Gloeobacter violaceus PCC 7421: one gene and its partner. The protein of the gene in region 2 interacts with the protein of the main gene of each other region in a pairwise test. Links are inferred from orthologs where the notes say so. Each region holds a gene or a part of one and is shown on either strand. Other genes may lie near its edges.

Region 1 (5,009 bases), 430 kb from region 2 along the record:
TCCCGGCCGGCCCCATTGCTCCTGGCCGGCTGCTGGTGCAGCGGTGCGCGGGTGGAGGGCGCCTTTCTTTCGGGTCAGGCGGCGGGCCGGGAACTGGTGCAGTGTCTGGCCGCTTCGTAACCGGCGAGGGCGCCTGGGCACTTCTGGCCGCCTGCACCCTCGGCGTGGGTGCCCTGGTACTGCAATGGCCGCGCCTGGAGGCAAAACCCGGCACAGCGCTCTCACCTCCCGCCCCGCTACCCCCGGCCGCCCTTTTGGGTTCGGCCTGCCTGGGCTACCGCAACCTGTATGCGGACTGGCTGTGGCTGCAGTACGTCCAGTACTTCGGCGACCGGCCGGCGCGACTTGTAGACGGCTACGGCCGCAGCGCCGACTACCTGGAGGCAATCACCACCCTCAATCCCCGGTTCTTGTTAGCCTATGCCCAGGCCAACTACGCCGTGGCCGAATCGATGGGCGAGCCGGCCCACGCCCTAGAAATCCTCGTGCGCGGCGCCGGGGCCAACCCCGGCCGCCCCGACGCCCTGGGCAACACCGGCACCTGGTATCTGTGGCGGCTTGCGGGCTCGGTCGCCTTTCGCCACTTCGGCGATTACGCCCGCTCAGCAAACTACTTCGCGCGGGCCGCCGCCGAACCCGGGGCACCGGCGGTGATGAAGGAAAACGCCGCCGCCTTTTTTGGCGCCGCCAACAACCGGGAGCGGGCCATCAGGCTATGGAAAGAGTTCTACCTCGAAGCGCCTACCGCTCCGTTGCGCGAGGAAGCTCGCCGTCGGCTGCGGGAGTTGGGTGTGCCTACACCCTAATCCTTGGGCCTGGGCCGTCGCACCGACGGGCGGCGCGAGCGCACTTTGCGTGCCGTGGGCGGTAAGCCGATATCGGGAATTTCTTGGTAGCGCCGCTGCTCTTCGAGGGCGGGAAGCTCGGTGTAATCGACCCAGTGGATACAATCGACCGGGCAGCAGTCGATCGCCTCTTGAATCAATTCAGTCGCGTCGCCATTTTGATCGACAACCCGCGAGCGCCCATACTCGGCCTCGAGGTAAAACGTATTGCGGGCCACGTAGGCGCAGTGACCGCAGCCGATACAGGTCACTTCATCGACGTAGACGCCTTTCTGCCGTAGAGCTCCACCCAGTTCGGGTTCATGACCTGAACGCTCGACACCGTCGCGGAGCAGACCGCCTAGTTCCGGCTCGAAGCCGGAGCGGCCGGGCGCGGGCTGCTGCGCCGCCATCTCAGGCGCTCCAGCGCTGAAGCACCAGACGCATCGTGCCGTCCTCGCGGTTCTCCTGGGTGACCAGATTGAAACCCTGGGGGACCGACTCGGCCAGCACTGTGTGCAGGGCGTAGCGCTGAGACACCTTGCCCAAGAAGCGCTCGACCGTCCAGGGCTGCTGCCAGAATTGAACGTCGGTGACTATCTCGTATTCCTGGCCGTTCCAGACAAAGCCGACGTCGTGTCCGTTGTCCTGGCGGATCACCAGTTGGGCTGGGCGGGTCTCGCCGCGGTAACCGCGCACTGAGACATTGCCGCGCTCGGCAGCGATCTGAAGGTCGACAAGGGCCTTCTCCAACGAGTCCAGGTTGCGAATGCGCGTCTTGATCTGGGTGAAATGGGACATAGGTCGGCTCCTGCGGCTCTGCGAGGTGTCAGTGGGTCTGGGAAGTATTCCACAAAGGCTGGGCAATATTCGATTGCTGAAAGTACTCGGAAGTCGGCTGCACATGCTGTACCGGGCCAAGCGCCTGCTCGATCGAACGGGTGAGCTCCGAGCAACGACTGCCGGCGACCCCCGTGACGCGCTCTTCGACGCGGCCGTCTGAATGGACGATAAACTCGATCTGCTCCATGGCTCCAAGGTGACCGGCAAGCGGGACAGTAAAGTCGACTGTAGTTTTGTAACAAGCGAAGCAAGTTAGTAGTCATCGTCTCCTAAGAATTGATCGTCGTCAAGCAACATCGGGAATAGTTCCGATTGCAGAAATGTCGGGTGCCTTCGGCTAAAATACCCGGACTGGAACGATTAAGATCGAGGCACCCGCTGCAGGAAGCACTCACTTATGGATCTTTCGCGCTCCCAGCTGCTGTTGACCCTGGCGTTCTCGGCGATCGTGCTGCTGCTGATTGCCCAGATCTGGCGCAGTTTGGCTGGCATCGATCTACCGGTGGTCTTCTCGTGGCTCGCCCTTGGCCAGGGTGTCGGTCTGGGGCTTGCCATCGGGGCGATGAGTTTCGCGGTCTATCAGTGGTGGCCTGCCTACCGCGAGAGCGCCGATCAATATATGGAGATGGTGCTGACGCCTTTGAGCCGCTTCGACCGCGTCTGGCTGGGGCTGTTGCCGGGGCTCAGCGAGGAGCTGTTGTTTCGGGGCGTGGCGCTGCCGGCCATCGGCTTGGTGGCCAGCAGTCTGTTGTTTGGCCTGTTGCACATCTGGGACTGGCGGCACTGGCCCTACGCGCTGTGGGCGACGCTCATCGGTCTGGTACTGGGAGTGGCGACGCTCGCGACCGGCAATCTGGTGGTGCCGGTGGTGGCCCACGTGCTGGTCAACTGGCTCTCGTGCCTACTCTGGCGTAAGGAGCCGAGTCGGGTGTGATCACTTTTGTGCGCGGCATGCTCGCGGAGGTGGGTCCGCGCAGTGGCCAGAGTTGGGCGACCGTGGATGTGGGCGGTGTGGGTTACCGGGTGTGGACCCACGCGCGCACCGTCGGCAAATTGCCCCGCATCGGCGAAGAGGTCAAACTCTTCACCCTGATGATCGTGCGCGAGGATGCCATGCAGCTGTTCGGCTTTTTGGAACCCGGCGAGCGCGAACTGTTCGGCCAGCTGGTCTCTGTGAGCGGCATCGGACCGCGCATGGGCCTGGCGCTGCTGGAGACGCTCGCTCCGACCGAACTGGTGCAGGCGATTTTGCAGGGCAACACCCGCGCCCTCGCCCTTGCCCCGGGCGTCGGTGCCAAGACCGCCCAGCGCCTGGCTCTGGAGTTGCGCTCGCGCCTCTCGAAGTGGCGCGAGGAGTCGGGGTTGAGTGCTATGGGTGCCCGCGCCTCCTCGCGCGTCTACGAAGAAGTCGAGCTGGCGCTGTTGGCCCTGGGCTTCGCGCCGGGCGAAGTCGTGCGCGCCCTCGATGCGGTCGCCCCGGCGATGGCGGGCGAGGAGCAGACCGAAGCCTGGCTCAGGGCCGCCATCGCCTGGCTTTCGGAGCAGGGCTGAATCAGCGTCCCGGCACCAGATCGACGGCGAAACCGAGAAACTGGGTGAACTGGGTCTCGCTGAAGTTGTTGTCGCTCACGAGGATCAAAGCCCGCCGCCCGTCGCCCAAAGTCGGCCCGAGGGTGAGCCCTTCGAGGTTATCCAGCACAATGCCGAGCACCGCCAGATCCAACAGCAGCCGCTTCTGGACGGGTTTGACCCGGGCGATGTCGATGGCGCTCAGGCTGCCGATGTCGCGGATGTCCGTCGCCCCGGCGGTGGAGATTTCGTAGAGCTTGACGGTGTTGCCCACCCCCTCGGAGAAGGCGCGCTCCAGGGCCAGGAGCGTCCCTTCGTCGTCGAGGGCCAGCAAGTCCACCAGGCCGTTGGTGGCGAAAGCCTCCGGGGGCACCGGCGCGTTCGGGATGGGTTCGACCGGGTAGAGATATTCCGCCGTCGGCCGACCCGACAGCGTGTTGAAGCGCAGGATGCGCGAGGGGCTGCCCTCGCTGAGCGAGGCCTGGGGTCCGTCCTGCACCAGGGCGTTCTCGGTGGCGCTGTAGAGAAACGCCTTGTTCGGGGTAAGCGTCAGGCTTTCCAGGGCGAGGTTGTTGCGGATGCCCACGGTCGTGGGAACAGTAGCGGGATAGGGCAAGAACTTGAGCGGCACCGGCAGTTCGCGGTTCTGCTCGCCGTTGAGCGCAAAGCGGTTGACAAACGGATCGACGATGCGGGTGCTGCTCACTTCCCCTTCCGAGGAGATGTAAACGGTCCTGCCGGTAAAGGCGATCCCCTCGGGATCGATGCTGGAAGCCGCGAAGGGCTGGCCCGCACCGTCGAGCAGGGTGGTCACCCCGGTAAACTGCACCCCGGCAAGGGTGTTGGCGGCCAGATCGATGGCGACGGTGTAGAAGCGGGCGGGGTTGATCGAGCTGCGGTCGTCCGAAACGGTGTAGTAGACGTTGCGCTCGGCGTCGTAGGTGATCCCCGAGAGTCCCCCGACCTGGGTGTTGTCAAAAAACGTCGCCGTCGGGAAGGTCACTTCACCGATGAAGCTGATTGTCCCGACTTTGGTCGGCTGCGCCAGGGCTGCCGACGACCCGAGCGCCGCACCCGTCAGGGCGGCTGCCGACAGCGCCGCGAGCGCGCGGCTACCCACCAGGCCACCCAATTTGAAACTGAACATCTGCTTGCCCTCCGTACCCAGCAATACGCAAACGCATTGCATCGTAGTGGAGTGACATTAAACGCCCATTAAGCCGCGCTCGCCGTGACTTTTCGGCAGCCTGCGCGGAGGACTTTGTCCGGCCGCTTTGGCGCTTTGAAATGCCACAATGGCGGTTGCAGTTGCGACTCGAAGGCTATGGAAAACGACATTCTCCGGCAAAGCGACCCCGAAAAACTGCACCGGATCCGCCACAGCACCAGCCACATCCTGGCGATGGCGGTCCAGAAGCTTTTCCCGGAGACCAAGGTAACCATCGGCCCGGCCATCGAGAACGGCTTCTACTACGACTTCGACCGGCCGACTCCCTTCACCCCCGAAGATCTCAAAAAGATCGAAAAAGAGATGCGCCGCATCGTGCAGCAGAAATTGCCGCTGGTGCGCGAGGAAGTGCCGCGCGAGGCGATGCGCGAGCGCCTCGAAGCGCTGGGGGAGCCCTACAAACTGGAACTCTTTGAAGGCTTCGACCACGACGCGCCGGTGAGCCTCTACCGCACCGGCGACTGGTGGGATCTGTGCGCCGGTCCCCACGTCGAATCGACCGCCGAGATCCACCCGAACGCCTTCAAATTGCGCTCGGTGGCAGG
Region 2 (4,744 bases):
AGGGTTTCGGTCTTAAAGCCGAGGTACAGGACGATCTCAAGGCGGAGTACGAATCTTCGCTCATCCACGAAATTCGCGCCAACGGCTACACACTGCGGCGCGGCGGGGTGACCGTCCGCCTGGCGGAGGCGTTCGGCTTTTGCTGGGGGGTCGATAAGGCGGTGTCGATGGCCTACGAGACACACCGCATGTTTGCTGGCCGCCAGCTGTGGATCACCAACGAGATCATCCACAACCCGCTGGTCAATCAGCACCTGCGCGCGATGGGCATCCGCTTTCTCGACGAAGACGAAAGCGGCCGGCGCGTGCCCAAGGATTTTGAGCGCGTGAGCGAGAAGGACGTGGTGATCTTGCCCGCCTTCGGCGCCTCTACCCAGGAGATGCAGATCCTTGACGAGAAAAACTGCGTCATCGTCGATACCACCTGCCCCTGGGTCTCGGCGGTCTGGAACCGGGTGGGCAAGTACGATCGGGCCGAATTCACCTCGATCATCCACGGCAAGTACCAGCACGAAGAGACGGTGGCGACCGCTTCGCGGGCCCGCCGCTATCTGGTGGTGCTCAACCTGGAGGAGGCCCAGCAGGTGTGCGACTATATCCTCCATGGCGGCGATCGCCGGGCGTTTTTGGCCCACTTCGGCATGGCGGCTTGCGAGGGCTTCGACCCCGACCGCGACCTGGTGCGCGTCGGCATCGCCAATCAGACCACGATGCTCAAGGGCGAGACCGAGCGCATCGGCAAGTTGTTCGAGCGCACGATGATGCGCCGCTACGGCCCCGCAAACCTGGCCGACCACTTCATGAGCCACGACACGATCTGCGACGCCACCCAGGAGCGCCAGGACGCCATGTTCAAGCTCGTCGAGGAGCCGCTCGATCTGCTGGTCGTCATCGGCGGCTACAACTCCTCCAACACCACCCACCTGCAGGAGATTGCCGTCGAGCGGGGTTTGCCATCTTTTCACATCGACGGGGCTGACCGTCTGGTCTCGGCGCAATTTATCGAGCACCGCGACTTGCACAGCAAATCGCTGGTGCGCACCAAAAACTGGCTTCCGGCCGGAGAAGTGACCGTCGGGGTAACCGCCGGGGCTTCCACACCCGACCGGGTGGTAGCCGAGGTGATCGCCCGGATTTTTGAACTGAAGGGCGTAGGCGAGTCGGGCGCCACCGGGGCAATATCCTCCCCGGTGCTCTCAAGCGCCGAGGGTGGCCCTTCGCTTTCGTAGCGCGGCTCTCTCAACCGACGCTGTAGGCGGGAACGGCTTCGCGGGCGGCGGGGGGCAGGTGGTGGAACCAGCCGGTCAGGGCGATGGCCAGGGCATCGGCGGCGTCGTCGGGTTTGGGCATGGTAATCAACCCCAACTCGCGCTGCACGGCCTCCTGGATGGCGCGCTTGTCGGCGCGGCCGTCGCCGGTGAGGGCGAGTTTGACCTGGGGCGGACTGAATTCGACATAGGGCACCCCGTGCTGGGCAGCGCACAGGAGCACCACTCCCCGCGCCTGGGCCACCGAGATCGTGTTGCCCATCTTGTAGAAGAAGAGTTTTTCGATAGCAACCAAGTCGGGCTTGTGGGCGGAAAATAAACTATTAATGTCCTCGTAGATGGCCGCAAGTCTTGCTTCGAAGGCGGTTTTTGCCGAGGTCTGCACAATGCCGTAGTCGCACACTACCGGCGGAGCGCTGTCAAAAAAGTCGAGCACTCCGTAACCGAGGATCGCCACGCCCGGATCGAGACCGAGAATCCGCATGCCGCACATTTTGCAAGATACCGCCCAGACTACAACCTTCGGACACTAAATCTCCAGGGGTTTACTATCGTCGGGGATGGATATTTGCAGGAGATACCATGTGCTGGGCCAGATGTGGACTGTTGTGCACCGTGTTGCTCCTGGCCGGCTGCGGCGAAGCGAGCAAAATCGAAATCGCCCTCAAAGATCTCGCCGTCGTCAACTGCCCCCCCGGTACTAAAGGGGGGCCGAGCATCAGCCTCAACGACTCGGTCAACGTGCCGACGCGCTGCTACCGCATTCGGGGAACAGCGGTCAATCCTGCCGAGAAACCGGCCAAAAATGTCGATGTTTTCGGCAAGATCACCGACGCCAACGGCACCCTCGCCATCACCCGGCGGCGGGTGGGTTCGCTGGCTGAGGTCGCGGCGGGGACCAGCCCTTTTGCACTCGATGTCTACCTGCCCGAGACGGCCAAGCCGCCCTTCAAGCTCGAAAACATGAAAGCGGCGGGTTTTCCCAACCAGGTCGACCGGCGCCAGAACGCCGGGGGCAGCTGAGCATCGGCAGAATCCGGGGCCTCAGGTCGCCAGACGAAAAGCCTGCGATTCAAGGGCGAGCACCACCGGGCCGTACTCGTCCCCTTCGTCCAGTTCAATAATCCACAGCCCGGAGCGATCGAGGGCGCGGATGCGGCCGAGTTGTCCCCAGTAGCACTCGTAGAGGACAATCACCTGCCGGCCTAAAAAGCTGAGTCCCTGTAACATCTCCTACTTCGCTCCCACCGTGTGCCCCGTAACCTACTGACATTGCGCCCCGCTGGTCCGTGCCCGGACCGGTTGTTATAATTTATTCCGTGAAAGTCGGTTTTGAGTGTATTTTACATAGCAAAAGTCAAAATATCGCGGAATCCTACATAGCTATCATGCCGAAGGCCACGGGGGAGAAGAAAAAGGGCAAGACCGGGCGACCAAAAAAGTTTGGACGTCCCTCGAAATCTTATTATCTGGTCTTACCCGAGGATGTGGTCACTCGCCTGCGCGAGATCGACCCCGACATGGCGACGGCGATCGTCAAGCTGGTCGAGGGCACCCAGTTCACCCCGGTACCCGACGGTGTCGAGGTGCACCTGCTGGCTCCGGAGACGGCGCTGGTGTGGGTGGGGGAGATTGCCCCGCTGCTGAGCTGGCCGGGAGTTTTCCTGCACAAAGTCGAGGTGGGTCGCTTTTTGCTCGTGCTCGACCGCCACTACGACCTGGCGCGCTTCGAACTTGATGTGCGCGACTGGATCGAAGCGGGAAAATCTACCGGCGAGGAGGCCGGCGCTTTTGAGAAACTGGCCGAGGGCTTGCGCCAGATGCGCCTACAAAACCAGTCGCTGCGCGGTGCTACCTTTTTGTAACAAATTGTAGACAATGGATCACATTTATTTAGATCTCTGCCGGTCGGGGTTGCCCATTCCCGGTTCTGCTCGTGTATATTGTCAATAAGCAAAGCTTTTTGAGAACGGCCCATGGTCAACTCTACCCAATACACATCGGCGGCCCTCAAAGCGGAACTCAATTCGAAGGGCTGGCGGATGACTCCCCAGCGCGAGACGATTTTGAAGGTGTTCCAGGAGTTGCCGGAGGGCAATCACCTCAATGCCGAGGAGCTGCACGCACGGCTGGAGACATCGAGCGGCATCAGCCTTTCGACGGTTTACCGCACGTTGAAGCTGATGGCGCGCATGGGCATCCTGCGCGAGCTTGAACTGGCCGAAGGCCACAAGCACTACGAAATCAACCAGCCCTATCCGCACCACCACCACCATCTGGTCTGCGTCAAGTGCTACCGCACCATCGAATTTAAGAGCAACCCGATTCTCACCATCGGCTCGAAGGCGGCCACCGAGCGCGGTTTCAAGCTGCTCGACTGCCAGCTGACCATCCACGCGGTTTGCCCGGAGTGCCAGCGCTCGATCGTGCCGATCTAGCGGCCCCCGCCCTTAAAATGGGGCGATGATTTCCCGCCGGTTGTTTTCTTTGTGCGCCCTGGGTGGGCTGTGGCCGCTGCTGCAGCCTGCTTTTGCCCTCGCCCGCGTTCACCACAACTGGGTGGAGCGCACCCTGGCGGGCCTGAGCCTCGAAGCGAAAATCGGCCAAGTCATGATGCCGATGCTCGAATCGCCCGAGGAGGGGCGCGTGCTGGTCGAGCGCTTTGGGGTGGGGGGATTGATCATTTACCGCACTGGGGCGCGCGCCCTGGCGGAGCAACTCAACGCCCTGCAGGCGCTGAGTGCGGTGCCGCTGTTGGTGAGCGCCGATTTTGAGCGCGGGGTGGGCGCTTACATCGACGGGGCCACGGACCTGCCCATCGCCATGGCCCTGGGGGCGGCGGGAGACGCGGCTCTGGCCCGCACGGCGGGCGAGATTACCGCCCGCGAGGCGCGCGCCCTGGGGGTGCACGTCGTCTTTGCGCCGGTACTCGATGTCAACAACAACCCGCGCAACCCGATCATCAACGTGCGCTCCTTCGGCCAGTCGCCCGATTTGGTGAGCCGCCTGGGGGCGGCCTACATCGCGGGGCTGGAGGCTCAGGGGGCGATGGCCACCGCCAAGCACTTCCCCGGCCACGGTAACGTCAGCGCCGACACCCACCGCGAACTGGCGGCCCTTCCAGGCAACCTGGTCGCTCTAGAACAAGTCGAACTGAAGCCCTTTCGCAGCGTGCTCGCCGGCCGCGCTCCCCACGGGGTCATGGCCGCCCACCTCTGGGTGCAGGCTATCGATCCCGAGCCGGTGCCCGCCACCTGCTCATCCCGAGTGATCGAGGGGTTTTTGCGGCGGCAGTTGGGCTTTGGCGGCCTGGTCTACACCGATTCGCTCGGGATGGGAGCGGTCATCGAGTACGCGAAGGGCGATTATGCCCGCGCCCAACTGCTCGCCCTCGAAGCGGGCTGCGACGTGCTGGTCATTCCGACCGGGCTGAATGCTAAAGGTGAGCATTCGCCGCTGGTGGGCGTCGAGATTGG

Evidence for each region. The genes of interacting proteins can lie anywhere in the genome.
Region 1: the proteins of ruvC (region 2) and ruvA interact in binary tests that used the Escherichia coli proteins (3 or more experiments, as listed by UniProt). The link is inferred for Gloeobacter violaceus PCC 7421 from one-to-one orthologs.

The regions. Positions count from the first base shown.
Region 1 is NC_005125.1:3,072,275-3,077,283, forward strand. What follows is about bases 1,439-4,407. They hold ruvA (Holliday junction branch migration protein RuvA), read left to right. Parts: upstream 1,439-2,597; coding sequence 2,598-3,218; downstream 3,219-4,407. Other genes in these bases: GLL_RS14865 (DUF1257 domain-containing protein), read right to left, coding at 1,439-1,625; GLL_RS14870 (DUF2997 domain-containing protein), read right to left, coding at 1,654-1,854; GLL_RS14875 (CPBP family intramembrane glutamic endopeptidase), read left to right, coding at 2,065-2,601; GLL_RS14885 (esterase-like activity of phytase family protein), read right to left, coding at 3,220-4,383. Outside these bases: GLL_RS14850 (NAD(P)/FAD-dependent oxidoreductase), read left to right, coding at 1-120; GLL_RS14855 (hypothetical protein), read left to right, coding at 102-806; GLL_RS14860 (ferredoxin), read right to left, coding at 803-1,237; more of GLL_RS14865, read right to left, coding at 1,239-1,438; thrS (threonine--tRNA ligase), read left to right, coding at 4,561-5,009. UniProt on the Escherichia coli protein: The RuvA-RuvB-RuvC complex processes Holliday junction (HJ) DNA during genetic recombination and DNA repair.
Region 2 is NC_005125.1:3,499,688-3,504,431, forward strand. Bases 1-2,704 are described here. They hold ruvC (crossover junction endodeoxyribonuclease RuvC), read right to left. Parts: upstream 1,762-2,704; coding sequence 1,240-1,761; downstream 1-1,239. Other genes in these bases: GLL_RS17025 (4-hydroxy-3-methylbut-2-enyl diphosphate reductase), read left to right, coding at 1-1,229; GLL_RS17035 (hypothetical protein), read left to right, coding at 1,884-2,291; GLL_RS17040 (hypothetical protein), read right to left, coding at 2,313-2,498; GLL_RS17045 (hypothetical protein), read left to right, coding at 2,657-2,704. Also shown: more of GLL_RS17045, read left to right, coding at 2,705-3,133; GLL_RS17050 (Fur family transcriptional regulator), read left to right, coding at 3,245-3,706; GLL_RS17055 (glycoside hydrolase family 3 protein), read left to right, coding at 3,732-4,744.